3 regions of the Salinicoccus jeotgali genome follow, and region 2 is predicted to be linked to each of the others. Evidence: riboswitches for the same ligand, from Rfam matches in the RefSeq annotation. Region 2 holds a riboswitch; each other region holds the start of a gene.

Region 1 (8,366 bases), 590 kb from region 2:
TGTGCTGCACTCGGTTTACCATTGTTCCAGCCCAACACACCGAAATCAAGACCTTCCTGGAGCTTGATGCCATCGCGGTAACTTTCTGTGAAGAAATAAGCTGCCAGACCATACTCGGTATCATTTGCTTTTTCAATGGCTTCATCCAAAGTGGAGAATGTCTGGATTGGCGCCACCGGTCCGAACGTCTCTTCATTCATGATGACCATTTCATCAGTGGCACCGGTGATTATTGTCGGTTCGATGAAGTATCCTTCATCCTTTGAACCCTTACCGCCCGTTAGGATCTTACCACCTTTCTCCTCGGCATCGTTGATGTGTCGCATTACCTTATCGTAGCCATCTTCGTTGATCATCGGTCCTATTGCGACGTCTTCATCAAGACCGTTGCCCATCTTCAGCTTCTTCGAAGCATCTGCAAATTTTTTGCTGAAAGCGTCGGCAATATCTTCATGGATATAGAAGCGGTTGGCACATACGCATGTCTGTCCGGAGTTTCTGAATTTGGAGGCAATCGCCTGCTCGACGGCCATATCAATGTCCGCATCCTTGTGGACGACCAGAGGGGCATGTCCGCCCAATTCCATGGTGATGTTCTTGACTGTTGAGGCAGCACCTTCCATCAATGACTTTCCGACAGCGGTGGAGCCTGTGAATGTTATTTTCATTACTTTATCAGACTCTGTGAAAGCCTCACCGGCATCTTTACCAGAGGCGGTAACGTATTGGACGACACCTTCATCGAATCCTGCTTCCAATGCCAGATCAAGGAATTTCATTGCAGATAATGGGGTTGCACTTGCAGGTTTAACCAGGAAAGTACAGCCAGCTGCAACTGCAGGTGCTGCTTTGCGGGCCATCATCGCAATCGGGAAGTTCCATGGCGTAATGGCAGCGACGACGCCAATCGGCTGTTTGGTCACTACCATGCGCACATCATCTTCGTGCGGTGGTATGGTGCGGCCATATACACGTTTTGCCTCTTCAGCATAATAATCGACATAACTGCGTGCATAGTCGACCTCACCGCGTGATTCCTGTAGCGGCTTACCATTCTCTTTTGTTATCAATTCAGCGATTTCCTCTTTGTGTTCACCTATCAGCTTGGACCACTCTGTAAGTAGTGCACTGCGGTCATGAGGATTCTTTTTCTTGAACTTTTTGAATGTTTTATGCGCTTTTTCAATTTTCTTGTCAATATCTGCTTTATTCTCTTTTTTCACCCTGTCGATTTCCTGACCTGTTGCAGGGTTCAGTACAATGATTTCTTCAGACATAAATGATTGCCTCCCATTAAATAGAACGCCGATTGTAAAATTAAGCTAGACACCTAAAAAGGGTCACGCGTGATACACTCAAAATGAGTTTTCCGACCAAAGAAAATCATAGGAGTGATCACGCATGACCTACACCCATATTACCACGGACGAGCTAGTAATCATAGAAGCCTATTTCCATCAAGAGACCCCGACTTCACAGATTGCGAAACGGATTGGGCGTGCCCGTCAGACGGTCCATAATGTCATCGCATATCTCAAGGACGGGCACACTGCGCTGGAGTATTATCGGCGCTATAAGGAAAACAAAAGCCGGTGTGGTAGAAAACGGATTGTTCTACCGACCGATCAGCAGAAACATGTTGAAAAGCAGGTGGCGCAAGGCTGGACACCGGATGTGATTGTCGGTCGGCAGGAGATGCCAATTGACTGCTCGGGCCGTACACTGTATCGAATGTTCAAACGAAAAACCTTTGATGTAGCCACACTGCCGATGCAAGGCAAGCGAAAACCAAATGGCCATCAGGAACGCCGGGGCAGACAGGCCTTCAGGCGAAACATCTCTGAAAGAACAACTGACTACCCGGCGTTCAATGAAGAATTCGGCCATCTCGAGGGAGATACCATCGTCGGTGTCCGCCACAAGAGTGCCGTCATCACGCTGGTTGAACGCCTATCTAAGGTCATTATCACCTTGAAGCCTGAAGGCCGGACGGCACAGGCAATCGAGTCTGCCATCAATACGTGGTGTCAAGAGATGCCCAGAAACCTGTTCAAGTCCATCACTTTCGACTGTGGTAAGGAATTCTCCAACTGGCAATCGATGAGCAACCAGAACGATCTGTCCATCTACTTTGCCGACCCAGGGACACCGTCTCAACGGGGATTGAATGAACATTCCAATGGCCTGCTCAGAAAGGATGGACTGCCCAAAGACATGGATTTCAACACGGTCGATCAGATATTTGTCTCGTCTGTCGCTTCAAGAAGAAACCACATACCGAGAAAATCATTGAACTACCGGACACCATTGGAAGTCTTTTTGAGTTACATGGGTGAAAAGGAACTGTCTAGCTTATTTTGACAAACGAAAGAATAAAAGCCTTATAAGAAAATTATAAGGCTTTCAGTCCATCAAAACAAAAGTTTCGCTTATGGATTCAGTTGGAATATCGCTTCTGCAATTTCATCCAGGTCTTTAACCGTATACTGGAACCGGCCGTGGAAGACATATTTCATGAAGAAATTTTCAAGTTCCTCCTCGCCCACCAATACTTTTATGGAAGGGTCATTGGAGTAGTTCGCGATGGAATAGTTGCCGTTGTCTTCAGGGTTGAAGTAGATGATCGGCACAACGTCGTACTGGAGCTTGAAGATATTCTTGAGTTTTTCAGCAGAGATTTTAGTTTCTTCGATCGTTTCATTATAATGGTTGACTGCCACATTCTGCTCATTTCCCTTTTCGAATATCAACGTCTGTTCTTTTGCCTTGTCAATATCCAGAAGATCAAAGAAATGTTCTACATAAGGCAACTGTTCAAAATTCTCTTCATTGACACCATGCAGTATATGCCCACTCCAATATTTGGAGTCGATCAAATAGATGCCCGTCCGCGTAAGTACCAGATGATCGATTTTACGGGTGTTCGTGTAATTGCGTGAAGGCAGATACACATTGGAGAGTATGTACATATCCGTCTCCCTGATCTTTTCATCTGCCACAAGGCGGTCCTTCAGCTGTATGAGCGATAGATCAGTCAAGTACTCTCCCTTGTCTACAGTAAACTGGCGCAGGCTTGAAAGTTTATTGTTGAGCAATGTCGTTTCTTCATGATATTTTTCATTGACTGACGACAATTTCTCTTCATGTTCCTGGCGCTCGGCTGCATTATCAGCCTCATATTGTTCGACCAGTGCATCCTTCTCTTTATCATACTCCTCCCGGAGCGTATTCACTTTACCTCTATTCCTGAAATAATAGACCAGGAACGCAATTGCAACGATAAGAAGTAGAATTGCCACCACGATGAATATCGGATTGGTAAAAATATCTGTATTCATGGACTTTCCTCAATTCCTTTCCTGTTTGACTTTCCCGTCTTAATTAAGACTCCGTTCATTATACCGGAAATGCTATATCTTTACATAGAAAAAGTGAGCTTTTCAGGGAAAATAATGCACATGCATCTAAATATCCCGGATTAGCGTACTTATGTAATTTAGCCCCCTGTTTCATAGGGGGCTATCCATTTATTTCATCGTGACACTCTCAAGTTCTGTCTTTATGGCAGCGGCCTTATCAATCTTCTCCCATGGGAATTCAGCATCGTTACGGCCGAAATGGCCGTAGCTCGCCGTCGCTTTATATATCGGGCGCTTTAGGTCAAGCATATCTATGATGCCGTCAGGCGACAAGTTGAATTGCTTCCTTATAACCGCAACGATATCCGACTCACTATATTCAGAGGTTCCAAATGTATCTACTGAGATCGAGACCGGTTCGCTGACCCCTATCGCATAAGCCAGTTGAATTTCACATTTCGCGGCAACTTTCGCCGCCACGATGTTTTTTGCGATATAGCGCGCAGCATAGGCTGCAGAACGGTCGACTTTAGTCGGGTCTTTACCGCTGAAAGCCCCTCCACCATGGCGGGCATATCCTCCGTATGTGTCGACGATGATCTTGCGTCCAGTCAACCCTGCATCACCTTGAGGACCTCCGATGACGAAACGGCCCGTCGGGTTGATGATGTAACGTGTGTCTGCGTCAAGCAGTTCTTCAGGCACCACCTCACGGATGACATGGTTAATGAGATCTTCGCGGATCTTTTCCGTCTCCACTTCTTCATGGTGCTGTGAAGAAATGACGATGGTATCGATTCTCTTTACATTATTTTCCTCGTCGTACTCCACCGTCACCTGAGTCTTACCATCCGGTCGCAGATAATTGATGATCTCTTCTTTACGTACATCCGTCAACCGCTTGGCAAGCTGATGTGCCAAGGCGATCGGCAGCGGCATGAACTCCTCTGTCTCATCGCACGCAAAACCAAACATCAGACCTTGATCGCCTGCCCCTGTTGAAATGGTTGACGAATCGCGCGTTTCAAAAGCGTCATCAACACCTTGGGCGATATCTTCAGACTGTTCATCAATTCCCGTCAGTACTGACATCGTCTTATAGTCATAACCATATTTAGCACGGATATAGCCGATATCTTTGACTGTTTCCCTGACGATTTTAGGAATATCTACATAAGTATTTGTACTTATCTCTCCAACAATCAGTGCCATACCAGTATTGACCACCGTCTCGCAGGCCACCCTGGCATTTTTATCACCTTTCAGTATCTCATCAAGTATCGCATCGGAAATTTGGTCTGCAATCTTGTCGGGATGACCTTCAGTAACAGATTCCGAAGTGAAAAGTCTACGCTCTGCCATTAACTTTATCTCCTTTAAGTATATTAGCTATCTCCCACTGCAAAAAAATAGAGCCTTTTTCTCCATAAGACGAGAAAAGGCTCCGCTCTTCCCCTTATCGATCAGAATCACTTCTGCATCCTTTAGCACCTTTCTTCAGTAAAGAGGTTGCTGGGCTTCATCGGGTATGTTCCCTCCACCGGCTCTTGATAAGAGATAACTTAACCTATAATATACTAGATGAGAGGTTTCAAATCAAGCCATTCTTGTTTGATATTTATTATGTCACCTCAATTATGAATGTGTTATACTAATTCATGAAAAGCTTCATCTATGCATAATCTATAAAACGGGGGCATAAACAATGGTAAACCATTCCGAGTTAATTCAAAATCTCGTGTCGAAGGATGCGGCACACATTCAACTCCCCACTTCCCAACTTGTCGAAAAATCTTTGGAAAGAGGAGAGGGAAAACTGACCAATACGGGGGCTTTGCGTGCAGAAACCGGAAAGTATACCGGCAGAAGTCCTAAGGATCGCTTCATCGTCGAAGATGACACTTCCAGGGACAAGGTTGATTGGGGAGAAGTCAACCAGCCAATTTCCGAAGAAGTCTTCAACAACCTCTTTGCGAAAGTCGTCGACTATCTCGATAAGAAGGAAGAAGTCTTTATCTTCAACGGGCACGCAGGTGCTGACGAGGCAACCAGCCTTGATCTTAGAGTAATAAATGAATACAGCTGGCACAATATGTTTGCCCGCACCATGTTCATCAGACCGGAAACGAAAGAAGCGGCTCTTAACATCAATCCTGACTTCACCATCGTATCCGCCCCGACATTCAAGGCAGACCCTGAAGTCGATGGTACCAAATCGGAAACGTTCATCATCGTTTCCCTCGAAAAAGGCATAATCCTCATCGGCGGTACGGAGTATGCTGGTGAAATGAAGAAATCCATCTTCTCGGTCATGAATTATCTGCTTCCAGAACAAGGAGTCATGAGCATGCATTGCTCTGCCAACGTCGGTGAGAATAAGGATGTTGCACTGTTCTTTGGCCTTTCAGGCACCGGAAAGACGACATTGTCTGCAGATGCGCAACGGGAACTGATTGGTGACGATGAGCACGGATGGAATGAAAATGGTGTGTTCAATATCGAAGGTGGCTGCTATGCCAAAACGATCAATCTATCTGCTGAAAAGGAACCAGAAATCTACCAGGCAATCCGCTTCGGAACGGTTCTGGAAAACGTGGCAGTAGATGAAGAAGGCACTCCGGACTATGATGATAATTCATTGACTGAGAATACACGTGCAGCTTATCCGCTTGATTACATCGACAATGCACGCATCCCTTCAGTGGCAGGCCACCCGAATACGATTATATTCCTGACTGCTGATGCATTCGGCGTGTTGCCTCCCATCTCTAAGCTGACTAAGTCACAGGCCATGTATCATTTCCTAAGCGGCTTCACTTCCAAACTTGCAGGTACAGAGCGCGGCGTCACTTCTCCGCAGCCTGTCTTCTCTACATGCTTTGGTTCTCCATTCCTGCCGCTTCATGCGACAACTTACGCGAATATGTTGGGTGACCTCATCGATAAGCATAACGTCAATGTCTACCTCGTAAACACCGGTTGGTCCGGAGGAGAATACGGCGTCGGCAAGCGTATGGATCTCAAATATACGCGTTCCATGGTAAGGCGCGCCATCAGTGGAGAACTTGTCCTCAATGATTTCGAAGAAGATTCCGTTTTTGGTCTAAGTATACCGGTTTCTGTACCTGGTGTACCGAAGGAGATATTGAATCCGCGCAATACATGGGTATCCGAAGAAGCATATGATGAAAAAGCGAAGCAACTGAAGGAATCATTCATCGAGAACTTCAAAAAGTTCAGTAAAGATTCCGAACATATCGCACAAAAAGGTGGCTTCACAGTCTGATGAAGCTGCCTGCACCATAATAAAAGATCAGGTCGCATTGCGACCTGATCTTTTATTTGTCATCTGGAATGCTCAACTGAAAAAGCCATCAGTTCTACTGATTTCATATATGTAGTGGATGCACGGGTCATCAAGCAGGAAACTCCGCTTTTCTTCTGGCACTGCCTCTATCGAAGGGTAGACGACAGGGCCATAAGTTTCCATGTATTCACATTTGAAGAAAAGGTCATCGACGATGCCGAAGTAGACTCCTTTTTTGAATGGTTGGGTGCCATGTACAGTATATGCCCCCATATACTTGAGTTCGGCGAGGCTCGCGCCCGTCTCTTCAAACACTTCCCGTTGCAATGCTTCTCTGAGCGTCTCACCATCTTCCAACTTGCCACCCGGGAATTCAATGCCGCGGACCTTATGTTCTGTGAATAGATATTTTCCATCCATCTTGCAGATTCCCAGCACATGGTCTGCATCTTCTGCACTATTTGGGTCAAAAGTGACCTTGCGTTCATGATGATCTGTAAATTCCAGCATTGCATCCTCTCCAAATCGATTTTGAGTCTTAAATTTGATTAAATCCAGTGTACCTTATATTATGGAAGTTATAAATAAAAGAGCGGTGATAACAAATGAAATCAATCCTTCTATCCATGATTCGTTTTTACCAGAAGGCCATCTCCCCGATGTTTCCACCAAGCTGCAGATTCTATCCGACCTGTTCGAACTACAGCATCGATGCTGTACAGGAACATGGCGCTTTAAAAGGCGGGTATCTGGCTGTCAGACGCATACTCAAATGCCACCCGTTCCATGAAGGCGGTTTTGATCCTGTGCCGGTAAAAAATAAAAAAAGAAGCGACAGTTCGACATGACCTTGAGGGCCTGCGCATGATGCAGGTTTTCAGGGTCATGTCATTTTAATGACTGCCATTTTTACTTTGATCGTAAACTTGCTGGTTTTGTCCCCGTGAAACCTTGCCAGTCGAGGTCATTATAATATTTTCAACCACTTTTATTTCTTTCGGCAGCTTGTAGCGGGCTAACCTTGCCTCGAGATGCCCCATCAGATTACTTTCTTGTATCGTTTCACCTGCTGCTTCTACGAGCAGAACAGGCACTTCGCCCCATTCATCATCCTGACGCTTCACTACAGCGGAATTCGCAACTTTTACATATGCGTTTGCTGCGTCCTCTATTTCTTTCGGATAGATGTTCTCTCCGCCGCTGATGATCAGATCTTTACGCCGATCAAGGATATAGAGGTAGCCTTCTTCATCCAAATATCCCATATCACCTGTCCTAAAGAATTTTTCAGTGATTTCGATATCTGCATTCAGGTAATGTCCTATGACAGGGCCGCCCTTGACCAGTATTTCTCCATCGTTTGCATGGTCGATTGCCACTTCCACATTATCCAATGGCCGCCCTGCAGTGCCTTCCAGGATTTTCGGGTCGTCGGCTCCAATCGAGACGATCTGCGAACATGTTTCCGTCATGCCAAAAGAGTTGTAGACCGGCAGCCCTTTTGATAATGCCTCTTTCAGTACCTCTCTGGTCACGCCTGCTCCACCGAGCAATATGCCTTCAAGCCTATGGTCAGGAATAGAATGTGCCATCAGTCTCTTAAGCATTATCGGAACCATGCTCGTATGCGTTATGTCATATTCGACAACCTTCTGCCAGATGCGCGCTTCGTCAAACTTGTCGACCAATACCATCGGACA
Region 2 (8,366 bases):
ACTTCCCGCTGTTGCTTCGTCATTTCATAGATATTTGCATCTACGGGCGTGTCGAGTTCGGTTTCGTTTTTGATGCCGTCAAGCCCGGCATTCAAGACGACGGCTGTCGCGAGATACGGGTTGGCGGAAGGATCCAGGGAACGTACTTCCGCCCGTGTCGCAGCCCCGCGGGTGGAAGGTATGCGGAGGAGTGGTGAACGGTTGCGTCCGCTCCATGCGATATAACGCGGTGCTTCAAAGCCTGATTGGATGCGCTTATAGGAATTTACAAGCGGGTTGCACACGGCAGTATAGCCTCTAGCATGATTGAGCAAGCCCGCCATGAAGTGGCGCATCTCTTTACTGAGACCGAATTCGTCATTCTCATCATAGAAGGCATTTTTGCCATCCTTGAACAATGAAACATTGTAGTGCATACCACTGCCTGACTGGTTATCGATTGGTTTCGGCATGAATGTGGCATGCAGATTGTAACGTCTGGCAACAGTTTTAGCGACAAGCTTGAATGTCTGTATATTATCGGATGTAGTGACTGCATCTGAGTATTCGAAACTGATCTCCTGCTGGCCTGGGGCATTCTCATGGTGGAACATTTCGATATCAAAGCCCATCTCTTCAAGTGTACGTGATATTTCCCGACGGCATTCCTCACCGTCATCCATCGCGGCCAAGTCAAAATAGCCACCTTCGTCGCTTGGCTCGGTTGTAGGTTGGCCGCCTTTATCCAACTTGAACAGGAAGAATTCCGGTTCTGCACCAAGATTGAACCTGTCATAGCCCATCTCTTGCATTTCATTGACTACACGCTTCAAATTCGAACGGGGATCTCCTTCGAACGGCTGTCCATCAATGCAGTAGACATCGCAGATCAGTCTGCCGATCTTAGTATCATCTTGTGACCAGGGGAAGATGACCCAAGTATTCAGGTCGGGCTTAAGATACATGTCGGACTCCTCCAGGCGCACAAAACCTTCAATGGAAGAACCGTCAAACATCATTTCTCCGTCCAATGCCTTATCCAGTTGGCGGGAAGGGATCTCCACGTTTTTGATGTGACCCAAAATATCTGTGAATTGAAGCCTGATGTACCTCACATTTTGTTCCTCAGCCATCTTTAGAATATCTTCCCTCGAGTACTCGGTCATAAAATTAACACACTCCTATGTTATTTGGTGCCGACCTTACAATCGACACGTTTCTATACATGTTTACCTCAACAATGGGGTGTCCAAACATTGAGACTGAATTTTTATCGAATAATTCTGATGGTTACCAAAGGGCTTCGAATATTCGAGGTGTTATCTTCTCAACCATCTATTTTTAGAATATTAAAATAACCGTTGTGATTTCCTTTGATATTTGGAATAATGAAACTATTGTCAAAAATTCTAACTGAAGGGGCGGTGTTTTATGGAAGATAATCAGAAGAAAGGCCTGTTCAGCCGCTTTCTCGATATCGTCGAGCGGGTCGGAAACAGGTTGCCCGACCCGATTGTGCTCTTTATCATACTCATGTTCATCATCCTCGGTGCATCATTCGTTGGGGGCATGATGAATTGGGAAGCTGAAAACCCAGCGGATGGTGAAACGATCCAAGCGGTGAACCTGCTGAATGGAGAGGGGATCGTCCGCATATTCACTGGAGCAATCACGAACTTCAGTGAATTTCCCCCACTTGGCATGGTGCTGGTCGTCATGATCGGTATCGGCATCGCCGATAAATCAGGCTACTTTGAGACTGCAATGAAACGTGCGATCGAAGTGTCGCCGAAGGCGCTTATACTCCCGGCCATTATCCTCGTCGGCATACTCGGCAATGTCGCCGGTGATGCAGCGCCGATCATCCTACCACCCATCGCGGCGATGGTGGTCATGAAGCTTGGCTATCACCCCTTTGTCGGGCTGGTCATGGCTTATGCCGCCTCTCTAGGGGCATTTGCCGCCAACCTCATCCCAGGCATGACGGAGGCGCTGGCGATTGCGTTCACAGAACCTGCGGCCCAGCTGATTGCGCCGGATTACACAGGCAATATATTGATGAACTACTATTTTACAGCAGTTGCGACTTTCTTCCTGCTGTTCATCGTCTATATCGTAACCAAGAAAATCACGGTGCCTCGCCTCGGTACATATGAAGGGATGGAGACGGCTGATCATCAACCCCTTGAAAAGAAAGAAATTACAGCGTTGCGGTGGGCCAATATTTCTGCGTTGCTGACTTTCGTTGTATTCATGATTTTTCTGTTGCCGGAAAATGGGATTTTCCGTAATGCTGAGACAGGCTCAATCATCCAGGAATCTCCTTTTATGGATTCGATCATTTTCATACTGACCATCTTCTTCTTTGTGCCTGGCTTGGTCTATGGAATGAAGGCGGGCACCATCCGGTCGACCAGGGATTTCGGCGGCATGCTCGGCTCGGCGATGGGGACGATGGGAAGCTACATCGTGCTAGTCTTCTTCGCCGCCCAGATGCTCGCTTATTTCAGCTGGAGTAATCTGGGGCCGATCATTGCGATAAAGGGTGCGAATTTACTGGAAGCGGCGAACGCCTCCGGCATCCCGCTCATCATCGGTTTTATCCTATTGGCTGGTCTCATCAACCTGCTCATCGGCAGTGCTTCTGCAAAGTGGGCAATTCTGGCTCCGGTCTTCGTCCCGATGTTCATGCTGCTTGGTTTCGATCCGGCCTTCACCCAGATGCTCTACCGGATCGGAGATTCATTTACGAACCCGATCACTCCAATGCTGCCGTACCTGCCATTGCTGCTGGCTTTTGCGCAAAAGTACGATAAGGATGCAGGACTTGGTACTTTGCTGTCAGCATTGCTGCCATATTCGATTGTATTATTCTTCGCTTGGACGATCTTGCTGATCGTATGGTATTTGATCGGCATCCCTCTAGGCATTGATGGGCCGATCTACTTGCCTGAAAAATAATTATCAAGGAGGAAATGAAATGAATGTCAATCAAGAGATAGAAGCAGTCATGGGAGCAGTCAAAGAATGGAGAAGGGAGATGCATCGCCACCCGGAAGTATCGTTTCAGGAAGTCTGGACGAGCGGATATATTGAAGAAGCCCTTTCTGGAATGGCGGGGATTGAAGTATCACGGCCGACTGAAACAAGTGTCCTCGGCGTGATAAAGGGCGTTCATCCCGGAAAAAAGATTGGATTGCGGGCGGATATCGATGCACTTGAAATTCAGGAAGAGCGTGAAGACATCGATTTTGTGTCTGAAAATGAAGGGGCAATGCATGCGTGCGGCCATGATGGCCACGCCGCCATATTGCTCGGGGCAGCAAAGGTGCTGAGCAAAAATGTTGATCAGCTGCATGGCACCATCTATCTGATTTTCCAACATGCTGAGGAAGTGCCGCCGGGAGGGGCACGGGAAATGATGGCGACTGGGCTTTTCGACGAACTCGATTTCATTTATGGCCAGCATCTGTTCACACCGATTCCAACCGGCAAAATTGGCGTCACCAATGGTGCAGTCACGTCCAATTCAGATACGTTCGAGCTTAAGATTCAGGGGAGCGGCGGGCATGCCTCCCAACCTGAAAACGCAATAGATCCTGTGGTGATAGGCAGTCAGATTGTCGCCCAGTTCCAGAGCATCGTTTCGCGGATTACCTCACCGCTGGATTCCGTGGTCATCTCTACGACGAAATTCAATGCAGGTACCGCAAAAAATATAATCCCTGATAGCGCGATGCTTGAGGGCAGTGTCCGTACTATAGACGGAAATACACGGGAGCTGGTTAAAGAGCGGATGGAAAAAGCCATCGAAGGAGTTTGCAGCATGTACAATGCGACTTTTAATTTTGCCTTCAACTATGGGTATTCTGCTGTCATCAATAACCATGATATGACAGACCGGGTCAGGGAGATTGCAGTGGCGGAATTCGGTGATGCCATCTTTGAATACCCGATGGCCATGGGCGGAGAAGATTTCTCGGCCTTCTCACAGAAGATTCCAGGGACATATGCCTTCATTGGAGCGGGCAACCGCGAGAAGGATATGGAATACCCCCACCACCACCCCAAGTTCGGCATCGATGAAGACAGTTTCAGCGATGGGGTCAAAATGATGGTCCTTGTCGCCTTGAACATGGGCAAACACTAAAATAAAGCACCCCCTCCATGCGCTGATGACGCATGGAGGGGGTGCTTCAGTTACTTCAGGCATTCAATTTCTTCGGAAAGCCGATGGCGATGGCTATAATGCCTGAAATGAGCAGCATCGCTGGATAGATGGCGAACGGTATAAGGGCGATTGGGGAAATGCTGGCCAGTCCGGCCGCCGCAAGCATCTGGGCACCATAGGGGATGACGCCCTGAAATGCTGAGGCGAAGATGTCCAGGATGCTGGCGGATTTCCTGCGGTCGACACCATACTCATCAGCAATGTCGCGGGCGAGGGGCCCTGTGATGATGATTGAGATCGTATTATTGGCCGTACTCAGGTCGGTGACGCTGACCAGGGTGGCAATACCGAACTCAGCTCCGCGCCTGGTATGGATCCTTTTTGTAATGAAGTGGAGCAGATAGTCGATTCCACCGTAGTGCTGGATAAGTGCGATAAGGCCACCGATCAATATCGTGATGACGGCAATCTCCTGCATGTTGCCGATACCCTCGCCGGCGGCAGCTATCAGGGAAGTCACTGTATAGGCTCCGTCGGCAAGGCCGACTATTCCGGCAAACACTATACCGCTCAAAAGGACAAGCAGTACATTGACGCCTATCAGCGCGATGATAAGGACGAGAAGATACGGCAACACCTTCAGTAGACTGTAGTCTCCATCACTTCCAGCGGCTGCAGATTGGCCGGATGAAATGAACCATAGTATGATCATCGTAATTATGGCCCCGGGCAGGACGATCAGGAAGTTCGTTTTGAATTTGTCGACCATCTTCACTTCCTGGGATTGGGTCGAGACGATGGTCGTGTCGGAGATGATGGACAGATTATCCCCAAACATCGCCCCGCCTATAACCGTCGCTACAGTCAATGCCAAGGCGAGATCGGTCTGTCCCGCAATGCCAACGGCGATCGGGACCAGAGCGGCAACCGTACCGGTTGACGTACCCATTGAGATGGAGATGAAGCAGGAGATCACGAACAGGCCGACGAGCAGAAGGCTACTTGGCAGGAAGGCCAGCCCGAGGTTGACAGTCGAGTCGACGGCCCCCATATTCTCTGCAACTTGTGAAAAAGCGCCGGCAAGCAGGAAGATGATGACCATCAGCATGATGTTCTCCTGACCGGCACCTCGGGTGAGCACGGCAATCTTATCATTCAGGCGTTCTTTTGGTTTGAGCAGCATGGCCGCTATGATGGCGATGATCACCGCGACGGTGATCGGCATGGCGTAGAAGTCTTGCGCCACGATGCCGGTTCCAAGGAAAAGCAGTACGAAAATGAGCAGCGGCAATAGTGCGAGGGGATTGCCCCGGGTATTTTTCATCATGATTTATCACTCCATATGGTTGATGGTTTGAGAAAATAAAAAGGCCCTCTACATATAGAAGAAGAGGGCGATGATATCTCTTCTTATCTTTCAAGCATGACGCTTCTGGAATTGGCACAGACCCTTGGGTGTTGCCGAGGCTTCAAAGGGCCAGTCCCTCCACCTCTCTGGATAAGAAATTTCTCGATTTAATTTTAATCCACTCTACCTTCTTTTAGTTGGAGTGTCAATAGTGTGCGGCTGATGCCTCACGATGGGCCTGCGGCCTTTATCGTCTGTTTTTGATGAGCTGTCTGTTCTTTTCTTTGAATATATCGTTATGGGAAGAGACCATGCCTTCTGCTGGTGCGTCGGATTGAAGGAATTTCTTAGCATGATTCGCAGCTTGTGCCGCCTCTGTAAAGCATCCTGCAATGAGGTGTACTTTATCGTCGTAGGTGATCTGGTCGCCACATGCAAATAATCCCGCTACAGGTGTATCGACGATGTCATCAGTCAATATCATCTGGTGGTCGTTTAATGGAATTTCTCCACCCAGTGCATCGAGGAATGTGCAGTTCGATTCATATCCATGGCTGACCAGGACATCGTCGACATCAATCGTGAGGCCATTGGACAGGCGGACAGCGTCGATTTCCTCTGTTGTCTCATCAGGGATGAGGGCGTCGATCTGGCATTGTGGACACATATGGAGGTTTTCTTTCTTATGGAGGGAGGCGATCATCGCCTCGTGCCCCTTCATTTCCTCGCTCCGGTAGACCAGGGTGACGGATGATGCGATATTGCACAGTGCTTCTGCCCAATCTATGGCAGTGTTGCCGGCGCCAGAGATGAGGATGTCACGCCCCCTGAAGCGGTCAAGGCGTTTGACTGTATAGTGGAGGTTGCTGAATCCACCGGACTCCGTGCCTTCAACTGTAAGTTTGACGGGCGAGAAGATGCCCCGGCCAGAAGCGACGATGAGCGTACGGCTGAATAGCGGTCCTTTGTCTGTAGCCACCTCAAAATAATCCTCATGTTGGTGGATTGCTTCACATGTCGTCGACACATGGATGTCCGGATCAAAAGTCTTTGCCTGATCTATCATCTGTTGGCGGATCTGTTCGGCAGGCGCAGGCGCCACACCTCCGATATCCCACACCATCTTTTCCGGATAGATGTTGAGCTTCCCTCCGAGTTCAGGGTGATGGTCAATGAGCTGTACGCTCATACCGCGCAATCCTGCATAGAAGCTGGCATATAATCCAGCTGGCCCGCCTCCGATTATGAGTGTGTCGGAAATTTTCATAATATTTCACCCTTGATTGTTGAAATTTGCTTCTTGGTCATTTATTATAAAGTCATTGAGAATGATTATCAATCTTCAATGCTTAAAAATTTGATATGGGCAGGTATATATATGAAGAAAAGACTTGGATTACTCATGGTTTTCATAGTAATGCTGATGGCAGCATGCGGAAGCGGGGACGATGCTTCCTCAGAGTCAGCCTCTAATGGAGAAACATCTGACGCGAAAGAAGAAACTTCAGAATCCGGCGCAGAGGGTAAAGAGATGGTTTCCTATACGACCGATGCGGGAGAAGAGATTGAAATACCTGAAGATCCACAGCGCATCGTCGTTTTGGCGACAAGTTATTTCGGTAACTTGATGCAGATGGATGCAAATGTAGTGGGTGTACATTCGCGCGTTACGGAAAGTGAAGTGCTGAAACCTTATACTGAAGATATAGAACTGGTCGAGGAGGGGAACGTCGAGCAGGTCATGAGCCTCAATCCCGACCTGATCATCGCCTTCAACTCAGATCAGAACCTCGATAAACTAAAATCCGTGGCACCGACGATTCCGATCGACTATGCCAAGTGGAACTATCTGGATATCCATAAGGAGTTGGCTGACATTACAGGCAACGAGGATAAGGCCGAGCAATGGATGGAAGAATGGGATTCTAAAACGGAGGAAGCCCGACAGAAAGTTGAAGAAGCCGTGCCTGAAGGTGCCACCGCCACAGTCATGGAACAGTTTGCCAAAGATATCTATGTATATGGTACAAACTGGGGACGCGGTACAGAAATCATCTACCAGGAGCTCGGCATGGAAGTCCCTGAAGCGGTCCAGGAAGAAGTGGTGGAGACAGGCTGGAAAAAGATATCAGCTGAAGAAGTGGAGAAATATGCAGGAGATTATATATTTGTCGGAACGGGGGATTCGGGCGCAGATAATGCATACCGCGAAACAGAAGTGTGGAATAATCTCGACGCCGTTCAAAATGACCAGGTGATCGAATTCGATTCTCCGACATTCTATTACAACGATCCCTACTCACTTGAGCACGAGTTGGATATCATCGTTGAAGAATTGACGAAAAAATGATGGGCAGGTGTCGTACATGACGCATGTAGAACTGAAGGATATAACGATCGAGCTTAATAACCGGACCATCCTGAACCATATCGATATGGAACTGATGGAAGGGAAGGTTACGACCATAATAGGGCCGAACGGGTGTGGCAAATCGACCATGCTGAAGACGATTTCGAGGATCATTTCTGCAAAGGAAGGCGGTGTCTACATCAATGATATGGATATCCGTCAGATGAAATCCAAGGACATCGCCAAAAAGGTCAGCATCCTATCGCAGAAGAATAGACTGCAGTACGATGTCAAAGTGCGCGATCTTGTCAGCTTCAGCCGTTATCCACACCTCAAACGGTTCCAAAGTCTGAAGCCGGACGATTATAAGATAATCGACTGGGCATTGAAGGAAACAGGCGCCATTGAATTTGAAGGGCGCATGATGAGTGAACTTTCAGGCGGACAGTCCCAGCGCGTCTGGATAAGTCTGCTGCTTGCACAGGGGGCGGATGTACTGCTGCTTGATGAGCCGACGA
Region 3 (8,366 bases), 1.1 Mb from region 2:
TCAGTACCATAGGCTCACTGTTTTTCCCGTGGGCATTCGCACTCATTCCGTTACCGCCGCGCTTCGCTTTAAAGTGGCGCTGATACCGGAAGTCCATCAATGTCCTGAGTCCTTCATCGACCTCAAATATGATGTCCGCACCATCGCCGCCGTCGCCGCCTGAAGGTCCGCCCATCGGAATATATTTCTCACGTCTATACGCGACGAGGCCATTTCCGCCATCGCCGGCTTTTATGAATATACCAACCTGATCTATAAACATAGTCTCACCCCTATCCTTAAAATATTATATCATATCGTACACCACTCATTTAATGAAAAAGGACACCAGCTCTGCTGATGTCCACTCGTTCATTATTTCGCTTCGGTATAAACAGAAACGCGCTTTTTATCGCGACCAAAACGCTCGTATTTTACAACGCCGTCGATCTTAGCGAATAGAGTATCATCTCCGCCGCGTCCAACGTTCTCACCTGGGTGGATTTTAGTTCCACGCTGGCGGAAAAGTATGGAGCCGCCTGTTACATGCTGGCCATCTTGTCTTTTGGCACCAAGGCGTTTGGATTGGGAGTCACGTCCGTTCCTCGTTGAACCTACACCTTTTTTGGATGCGAAGAATTGCAGATTGAGTTTAAGCATTGCTTTCACCTCACTTGAATAATAATTTGATGTTTTCACCGTATTCTTCTTCTATTGTTTTAAGTGATATGATCATGCTTTCCAATAGAGTCTGGAGTTTTTCATCATCTGGGTCTGTCACTTCAAAATTGAAGGAGCCGGATTCTTCCTCCATATCGATTGAGGGATTCGCATCCGTCATATTGAGTATGGCGTTTACAGAACCGAAGACAACTGCCGAAGCACCTGCACAGACGATGTCACTACCATACTCACCGAACATGGCATGGCCTTCCATATTGAAGGAAGTGACCTGTCCATCATCATTTATATGGAATTCTACATTAATCATTAGAAGTCTATCTTATCAACTGTCAGTTTTGTATATGGCTGACGGTGACCTTGTTTACGCTTATAATTCTTTCTGCGCTTGAATTTCACGACGTCGATTTTTTTACCGCGGCCGTGCTTTTCAACTTTTGCAGCTACAGTAGCGCCTTCTACAGTAGGGGCACCAACTTTAACTGAATCTCCACCTACAAAGAGTACTTTGTCAAAAGTGAATGTGGCACCTGCTTCTGCGTCAATCTTCTCGACGTAGATAGTTTGGCCCGCTTCAACTTTAATTTGTTTACCACCTGTTTCGATAATTGCAAACATACTTACACCTCCTAATATAAAATAAGACACGCCATCTGCAGGTGGATAGTGATCGCTTGAACCTGCAACTGAGCGGTTGATGTCTACATTATCACCAACTTCTGCATTATACCAGCAGCAGATGGTGCTGTCAATCCTGCTTGAGGAGTTCTTTCCTGACTCTGGAGACTTTGCGTGCCACGACAAAAACAATCAAGAAGAGCAGCGCATTGATGAGCACACTCGGCACCGCTCGTAGGGCCGCATAATCAAACATTGGCATATCGATTATGCCAAGTATGGAAAAAATCGCATATATATATGCATCGTAAAAGAAGATGAGCAGCAGTACGACAAATGCCATGGCGACAAAATCTCTATGGAAGACCCGGAAGGCGGTGTGCATAAATACGACGAACGCCACCATCCCGAAGGTGTGTATACCATAGAGGGACCCTATGTAGATGTCGAGCATTGCTCCGAATACGACCGCCAAAAATATTCCCATCCTCGATCCTGCATAGATCGACAGCAGCAATATGAAGATAAGCAAGGTGCGGGGTACAAAATAGACCGTCACTCCACTGATAGATGCTGGACTGAATTCCGCAAAGGTAAAGTCGATATACATGAATAGGAAGGCACAGAGGAAAATCATAAGTGTTCTCATATTATTCCTCCATTGACTCCGGATTTCTTTTGATGACATGTACCAGATCGATGTCATCCATATTACTGTTCAACTGTACGTAAGCATTTTGACTCAACCCATACTCATCGTTTTCGACCTCAACTATTTTGCCGATGAGCAGACCTTCCGGCAGGCTTCCCACCAGACCGCTCGTGAAGACTTCATCGCCTCGTTCGAGTCCGCTGCGGTTTTTAATGTTCTCAACTACAAGTAGGTTGCGTTCATCATCAAACCTGCGAATATTACCATATGCCGTATCGTCTTCATGGGTCACTTGAACTGAGAGGTTATTGCCGGCTGATGATGTCGTCAGCATCTCTACATAGCTTGAGCTACCGTTGGCTCTGACCACAGTCCCCACCAAGCCTTTTGTGGTCATCACCGCCATGCCTTCCTTTATGCCGTCGGATTCCCCTTTATCGATGGTAAAGTTATCCATCCACTGGTCAGGTGACCTCGATATCACACGGGCATCCACACTTTCGTAGGAGCGTCTGGAACTGACCTCCAGAGTTTCCCTCAACTCCTCATTCTCCGCTTCAAGGCCTTCCAGGTCTGCCTGCATCTGCGGCAGCATCTCAAGCTGTGCATGTAATTCCTCGTTTTCTTCAACAGCATTGAAACTGGCGGAGATCTTATTGATGATGTTGCCTATGAATCCGACCGGCGCGTCTATGACGACTTGCGAACCTGCTGTCAGATCGCCGGTGAACTGCTCCGCTTTAGTGACGGAATTCCTATCCGTCATTGAGAAACCTATTAAAAGTATTAATACAATGATGCCAAAAAGTATGATCAGCATACGATTACGGTTGAAAAGCCTGTTCACGATCGAGCGCCTCCATTGATTGATGATATCTGTTAAAAGAATACCACAATAGAGCATTGCTGATAAAGGATATGTAAATAAAAAGGAGAGGCCCTAGGGCCTCTCCATAACAGATAAGATAATAATATATATGATATCTAGAACAGTAAGTATACATGTTCTATCAAAGGCTTTTTAGATGACAGCATCATCAATAGCCTGTTATGTCATTTTCATTACAATTATTATGTTACATGTTTAATTGTTCGCTTTCAAGGGGATAATGTAGATTATTTAATGTAAAATGTCATTTTTCCATAAATTTTGAATCGCTCTGAAGCGCTCAATCACTTCCCGCAGCTCGGCGTCATCTACAGCTAGGGATATGCGGATGTAGTATTTTCCGCGCGAGCCGAATGGAATTCCTGGAGTGACAAGGATGGAGCATTCATGGAGCAGGTAAGCCTTAAACGTCTCACCGTCAAACCCTTCCGGCACATGGATCCAGCCGAATATCCCCCCTTTAATCGGATTGATTGGAATACCCATATCCAATAACGCTCCTGTAACCAGACGGCTCCTTGTGGAGAAGGTATCCTTCTGTACGGGCAGAATATCTTCAGCATGTTGGAGTGCCGCAATAGATGCCTCCTGCACCACACCCCACATACCCGTTTGTGTATGGTCCTGATAAGTGTTGATTGCCCTAATCATTTCTTTGTTTCCTACAGCGAAACCTGAACGGAATCCAGACATGTTGAATCCTTTCGACAGAGAATAAATTTCAATGGCACAGTCGAGGCTGCCTTCACTCTGGAGTATACTGGGATGTTTCCCATCAAATGAAAATGGTGCATAGGCAAAATCGTGTACTACGCAGGTGCCTGTTCCTTTAAACTGCGCTATCGTACGATCGAAAAATGCTCGGTCCGCAACTGCACCGAGCGGATTCGACGGATAATTCAAATATAACAGCCGCGCATTGGCCTTCTCTTGGTCATCTAACGCATCGTAATCCGGCAAATATTCGTTTTCTGCAAGAAGCGGTAGATCATAGATCACCCCTTTCGCCAATTCAACACCGGCTGCATAATCTGGATAGCCTGGATTAGGCAGATAGACCCCTTCCCCCGGCTCGATGAACATCATCGGAAACTGCACTAGGGCACTCTTGGTGCCGTACAGCAGTGCGATATTGTCCTCATCCAACTCCACATCGTACTCATGCTTGTAGAAATCGATGATCGCATCCTTAAATGACTGTTTCCCCCTGAATTGTCCGTACCGTTGATTTTCTGGTTGGTAAAGGGCTTCTGCCGCTCGCTTCAGAATGGGTTCTGGTGTCTCGGCATCCGGTATGCCGACTGCGAGGTTGATCAGTGGGAGGGGACCGGATGGTACCTCTCCAGCCATAGCCGTCTTAAAATAGCTGTCGGGAATACTTGAGAGTAGTTTGTTCATCTTCATTCTCCTTCTGGTTTATCGAATCCTTTGAACTGCTCGTCTATCGTCTGTTTAAAGTGTTCCGACTCAACTGCATTGATGAGGTCCTCTGCCATTTTGCTGTCTTTATCTGAAGCATTTACGACAATCTGATTCCTGTAATTCTCATTCATATCTTCAAGCTGGAGCGCATCGGCCAGATCCATTCCGCTTGCTAGCGCAAAGTTCCCCGGCACGAGCGATAATCCGATCTGATCGACACTTCTAGGCAGCTGCCCTGAATCCTGGTAGACGAATTCCAGATTTTTATTGTTCTTTAATATATCCTTCTCTTCTATCGCAAGTAGATTTGCGTCTTCTGCAACTTCAATCAGACCAGCATCCATAAGCGTCTGGAATCCCCTTGAAGAATTGACGGGATCCAGAGGCAACGCCACTTCACTGCCGTTTTCTATTTCATCCAATGAATCATACTCGCTGGAATAGAGTCCCATAGGTGCAGTCGGCACTTGGATGAGATTATGGAAATCCGTACCGTTCTCCTTATTGAAGTCAGCCATGAACGATTTGTTCTGATAAAGATTCGCATCCAGATCTCCATTATTTAAAGCATTATTCGGTTGGATGTAGTCGGTGTACTCAACAATCTCCACCGTGTAGCCCTGTTCTTCCAAGGCCGGTTTCAATGCAAAGTTCACCATATCACTGTAGGGGCCGGTGGAAGCGCCGATGGTGATCACTTCCCCCTCCCCTTCGTAGAGCAGTGCGCTGCTTCCTATAATGACTGCAAGTGTTGAAGCAAGGAATATCAATATCCCACGCATATCAGTTCCTCTCCTCTCTTTGGCTCAAATAGTCCCCGATTATCTGGATGAGTTGGACAATTATAATCAGAATGACGACAGTCGCAATCATCGTCACGGTGTCATAGCGGTAATATCCGTATCGTATCGCAAGATCTCCGATTCCACCCCCGCCGACGACCCCTGCTGTGGCACTGAAGGCGACAATGGTGATGATCGTCAGCGTAATCGCCTGGGTGATGCCCCGCTTCGCTTCCGGGACCAACACATCCGTAATGATCAGCCAGAGTGATGCGCCTCCGGCAATGCTTGCTTCAATCACGCCTTTATCCACTCCATTGAAGCTTGTCTCCACCAGTCTGGCAAATAGCGGGATGGCCGCCAAGGAAAGGGCCACGCTCGCAAATACCGGCCCGTGGGAGCTGTTTGTCAGCCAAGTCGCAATCGGCATGATCGCTACAATCAATATGATGAAAGGGAACGACCGGATCACGTTCGTCAACGCCCCTAAAAACTGGTTCAGTGGTTTTATCCTATAGAGCAACGGATTCGCAGTCACATACAGCAATATACCGAGCGGGAGTCCAAGCAGCACCGCAAAGAATATGGATATCGAGACCATCAGGGTCGTTTCGAGCAATGCCCGGTATAACAGCGGTGTAATTTCAATCAATCTTTCCATATATCTCAGCCCTCTCTATTCCTTTTGAGTCGTCGATGAATTGCTTCAGTCTGGCGATTTCTTCCTGTCTGCCTTTAATGTGGAGCATCAGAAATCCAAGGGGCATATCCTGGATGTATTCGATGCGCCCGTTCAAGATGCTTATATCGCAATCAAAGTGGCGGTAGAGCTGATTGACATAATTCGCTTCTGCATGTTCATTCAAGAATTTGATGGTGATCACTTCAGATTCACTATTCAGTTCAATATGCGGCGGGATGGTGAAATCGTATATATCCTGAACAAACCCCTTCGTCACCTTATGCTCCGGGTGGCTGAAGACTGCGTAGACATCATCCATCTCCACGATTTCCCCTGCCGTCATCACACCTACTCGGTCAGCAACCTCTTTTATGACCTCCATCTCATGGGTGATCAATACAATGGTGATCCCGAACTCCTTATTGATCTTCTTAAGCAGTTTCAAAATTGTTTTTGTCGTATCAGGATCGAGTGCGCTCGTCGCTTCGTCACATAAAAGCACTTCAGGCTCATTGGCCAGCGCCCGCGCAATGCCGACACGCTGCTTCTGTCCCCCACTCAAATTTTTGGGGTAGCTGTCCATCTTGTCGCTCAAGCCCACAAGCGACAATAACTCTTCAATGCGCGACGGCACTTTCTTCTTATCATAACTGCTCGCCTTCAACACAAATTCTATGTTCTGGTATACAGTTTTAGTTTCAATCAGATTGAACTGCTGGAAGATCATCCCGATCTTCTGCCGTTTTGCACGCAAGTCTCGCTCTGCCAACTTGCCCAAATCCGTACCATTAACATTGATGTTGCCGGTAGTCGGCTGTTCCAACAAATTGATCAGGCGCAACAGAGTACTTTTCCCTGCGCCACTAAAGCCAATCAGACCGAAGATCTCACCCTCACGAATGGAGAGCGTCGTCTTTTTCAGAGCTTCTATCCTTTTTCCTTTAACGAAATATTCTTTAGAGACATCGGTAATTTCAATAGCCACGCCACCACATCCTTTTTATATTAAAAACAAAAAGCCATCTGCTAAATGCAAATGGCTTAAAGATATCTATCTGCCAAGCATCCGCTTGTAGGATTTAGCACAGTACCATAATAGCCTGTTGCTGAAGCTTCAAAGGGCCCAATCCCTCCACTTCTCTGGATAAATGTATTTAATTGAGTGAATATCACTTTACTCGAGATTATTAGAATTGTCAATATATTAATAATACTTGAATTATAATTTAAAAATTTATAGAAATCATGATATTGATAATCTCAAACCAAGAAGACTTCTAAACAGGGTGATGTCATCACCCTGTTTTACTCACAAATATGATATCTAGATTCTAAATAACATATAGAATCTATCAAAGGATTATGGAACTACCATTATTTAAGAAATATTGCGTAGCATCATCTGAATAACATCCTTATTATGTAAAACTTAACTCCCCATCATACTATTCGATCCTTAGTTAAAATTACCAATTTGATGTGTAGTAAAGAGTGAATCGATTATAATCTATAAATTTAGCGTGATAAAATCAGATGCAGCTTGATTAATGTGGTTATGATAAATCTTGTCATATTCGTATGAACCGAAAAATGGCCCCTTATGAATAGGGAGCAAAACCTCAGCTTTTTCGGGATTGTATCTAATCTCATTTAGTAAAACATATAACTTACTAGCAACTTTTAATTCAATTTTTACTTTCCCACAGTTGTCTAAGGAAAAATTATCTACAAAATAGCCTTGAAGAGCGTTAAATTTCCTATAATAACTATATTCTATAAATTCTTTTGTTTCATTATCTTCAAGATATAAATACATATCCAAACCCATTTTTCCATCCCCTTCTACCTATTTAATGACATTCATCTCTTTCAAGCTAATATATTTTCCAGACCCAATGATTATATGGTCTAAAAAGTCGACGCCGATCATTTCCCCACACTCATACAAACGTTTTGTAACCTCGATATCTTCTCTCGAAGGCGAAGGGTCACCACTAGGATGATTATGTACACATATTATCGCGGCAGCGCTCCTCTTTATTGCTTCTTTATATACCTCCCTAGGATGTACTATCGAAGTGTTCAAAGACCCTTTAAACATAGTTTCTTGGTGAATAATCATATTTTTGGTTGATAAATACAAAACTACAAAGTGCTCTTGTTGATAATACCTCATTTTTTCCATAAGCAGTTTACTAACATCATCTGGGCTTTTTATGTAAAGATCTTCCTCTAATGAATGTGTATGCATTCTTATTGCTAGTTCAATAACTGCTAATATTGTTATTGCTTTTGCTTCCCCAATACCTTTAATGCTGATTAACTCCTGATAGGTAAGTTCACGCAGTTCACGAACAGATTTCATATCCTTTATGATTTTGTTTGCAATTCCAATACTAGACTCCTCTTTGTGGCCGGTATTGATGATTATCCCAAGCAATTCTTGGTTGGTAAGCTTGTCAGGTCCATAAATCATCAGTCGTTCTCTTGGTTTATCCGAAAAGTGCATCTCTTTAATTAACATTCTTATAGGAAGCCTCCAAAATATATAGAATTCAAATCATCATATAACAAAAATGAAAGTATAATAGCCGTAGTAATAAATGGAACCAGAGGGATCTTAACGGGTAACTTTGTTTTATAGAAATGCAGTATTATTAC

Evidence for each region. A riboswitch is a leader RNA that binds a small molecule or an ion and turns the genes downstream of it on or off. The one in region 2 is predicted to bind S-adenosylmethionine.
Region 1: it holds a riboswitch for S-adenosylmethionine, as region 2 does, so the genes downstream of both, metK (methionine adenosyltransferase) here and ACZ43I_RS10695 (Na+/H+ antiporter NhaC family protein) in region 2, are expected to answer to the same signal.
Region 3: it holds a riboswitch for S-adenosylmethionine, as region 2 does, so the genes downstream of both, ACZ43I_RS04750 (methionine ABC transporter ATP-binding protein) here and ACZ43I_RS10695 (Na+/H+ antiporter NhaC family protein) in region 2, are expected to answer to the same signal.

Annotation. Positions count from the first base shown of each region.
Region 1 covers NZ_AP043830.1:1,474,857-1,483,222, forward strand. The annotation lists gene ACZ43I_RS07395 (NAD-dependent succinate-semialdehyde dehydrogenase) at 1-1,277, opposite strand, end outside; gene ACZ43I_RS07400 (IS30 family transposase) at 1,402-2,361, shown strand; gene ACZ43I_RS07405 (nuclease-related domain-containing protein) at 2,430-3,338, opposite strand; gene metK (methionine adenosyltransferase) at 3,528-4,721, opposite strand; SAM riboswitch class I at 4,813-4,916, opposite strand; gene pckA (phosphoenolpyruvate carboxykinase (ATP)) at 5,065-6,645, shown strand; gene ACZ43I_RS07420 (NUDIX domain-containing protein) at 6,718-7,176, opposite strand; gene yidD (membrane protein insertion efficiency factor YidD) at 7,272-7,514, shown strand; gene menE (o-succinylbenzoate--CoA ligase) at 7,560-8,366, opposite strand, start outside.
Region 2 covers NZ_AP043830.1:2,069,568-2,077,933, reverse strand. The annotation lists gene glnA (type I glutamate--ammonia ligase) at 1-1,145, opposite strand, end outside; gene ACZ43I_RS10705 (AbgT family transporter) at 1,411-2,940, shown strand; gene ACZ43I_RS10700 (M20 metallopeptidase family protein) at 2,960-4,129, shown strand; gene ACZ43I_RS10695 (Na+/H+ antiporter NhaC family protein) at 4,185-5,477, opposite strand; SAM riboswitch class I at 5,558-5,655, opposite strand; gene ACZ43I_RS10690 (NAD(P)/FAD-dependent oxidoreductase) at 5,746-6,765, opposite strand; gene ACZ43I_RS10685 (ABC transporter substrate-binding protein) at 6,877-7,848, shown strand; gene ACZ43I_RS10680 (ABC transporter ATP-binding protein) at 7,865-8,366, shown strand, end outside.
Region 3 covers NZ_AP043830.1:946,734-955,099, reverse strand. The annotation lists gene obgE (GTPase ObgE) at 1-262, opposite strand, end outside; gene rpmA (50S ribosomal protein L27) at 355-639, opposite strand; gene ACZ43I_RS04785 (ribosomal-processing cysteine protease Prp) at 650-970, opposite strand; gene rplU (50S ribosomal protein L21) at 970-1,278, opposite strand; ribosomal protein L21 leader region at 1,293-1,366, opposite strand; gene mreD (rod shape-determining protein MreD) at 1,409-1,927, opposite strand; gene mreC (rod shape-determining protein MreC) at 1,929-2,777, opposite strand; gene ACZ43I_RS04765 (aminotransferase class I/II-fold pyridoxal phosphate-dependent enzyme) at 3,051-4,223, opposite strand; gene ACZ43I_RS04760 (MetQ/NlpA family ABC transporter substrate-binding protein) at 4,220-5,023, opposite strand; gene ACZ43I_RS04755 (methionine ABC transporter permease) at 5,025-5,684, opposite strand; gene ACZ43I_RS04750 (methionine ABC transporter ATP-binding protein) at 5,668-6,690, opposite strand; SAM riboswitch class I at 6,754-6,856, opposite strand; gene ACZ43I_RS04745 (hypothetical protein) at 7,213-7,533, opposite strand; gene radC (RadC family protein) at 7,552-8,229, opposite strand; gene ACZ43I_RS04735 (prepilin peptidase) at 8,232-8,366, opposite strand, start outside.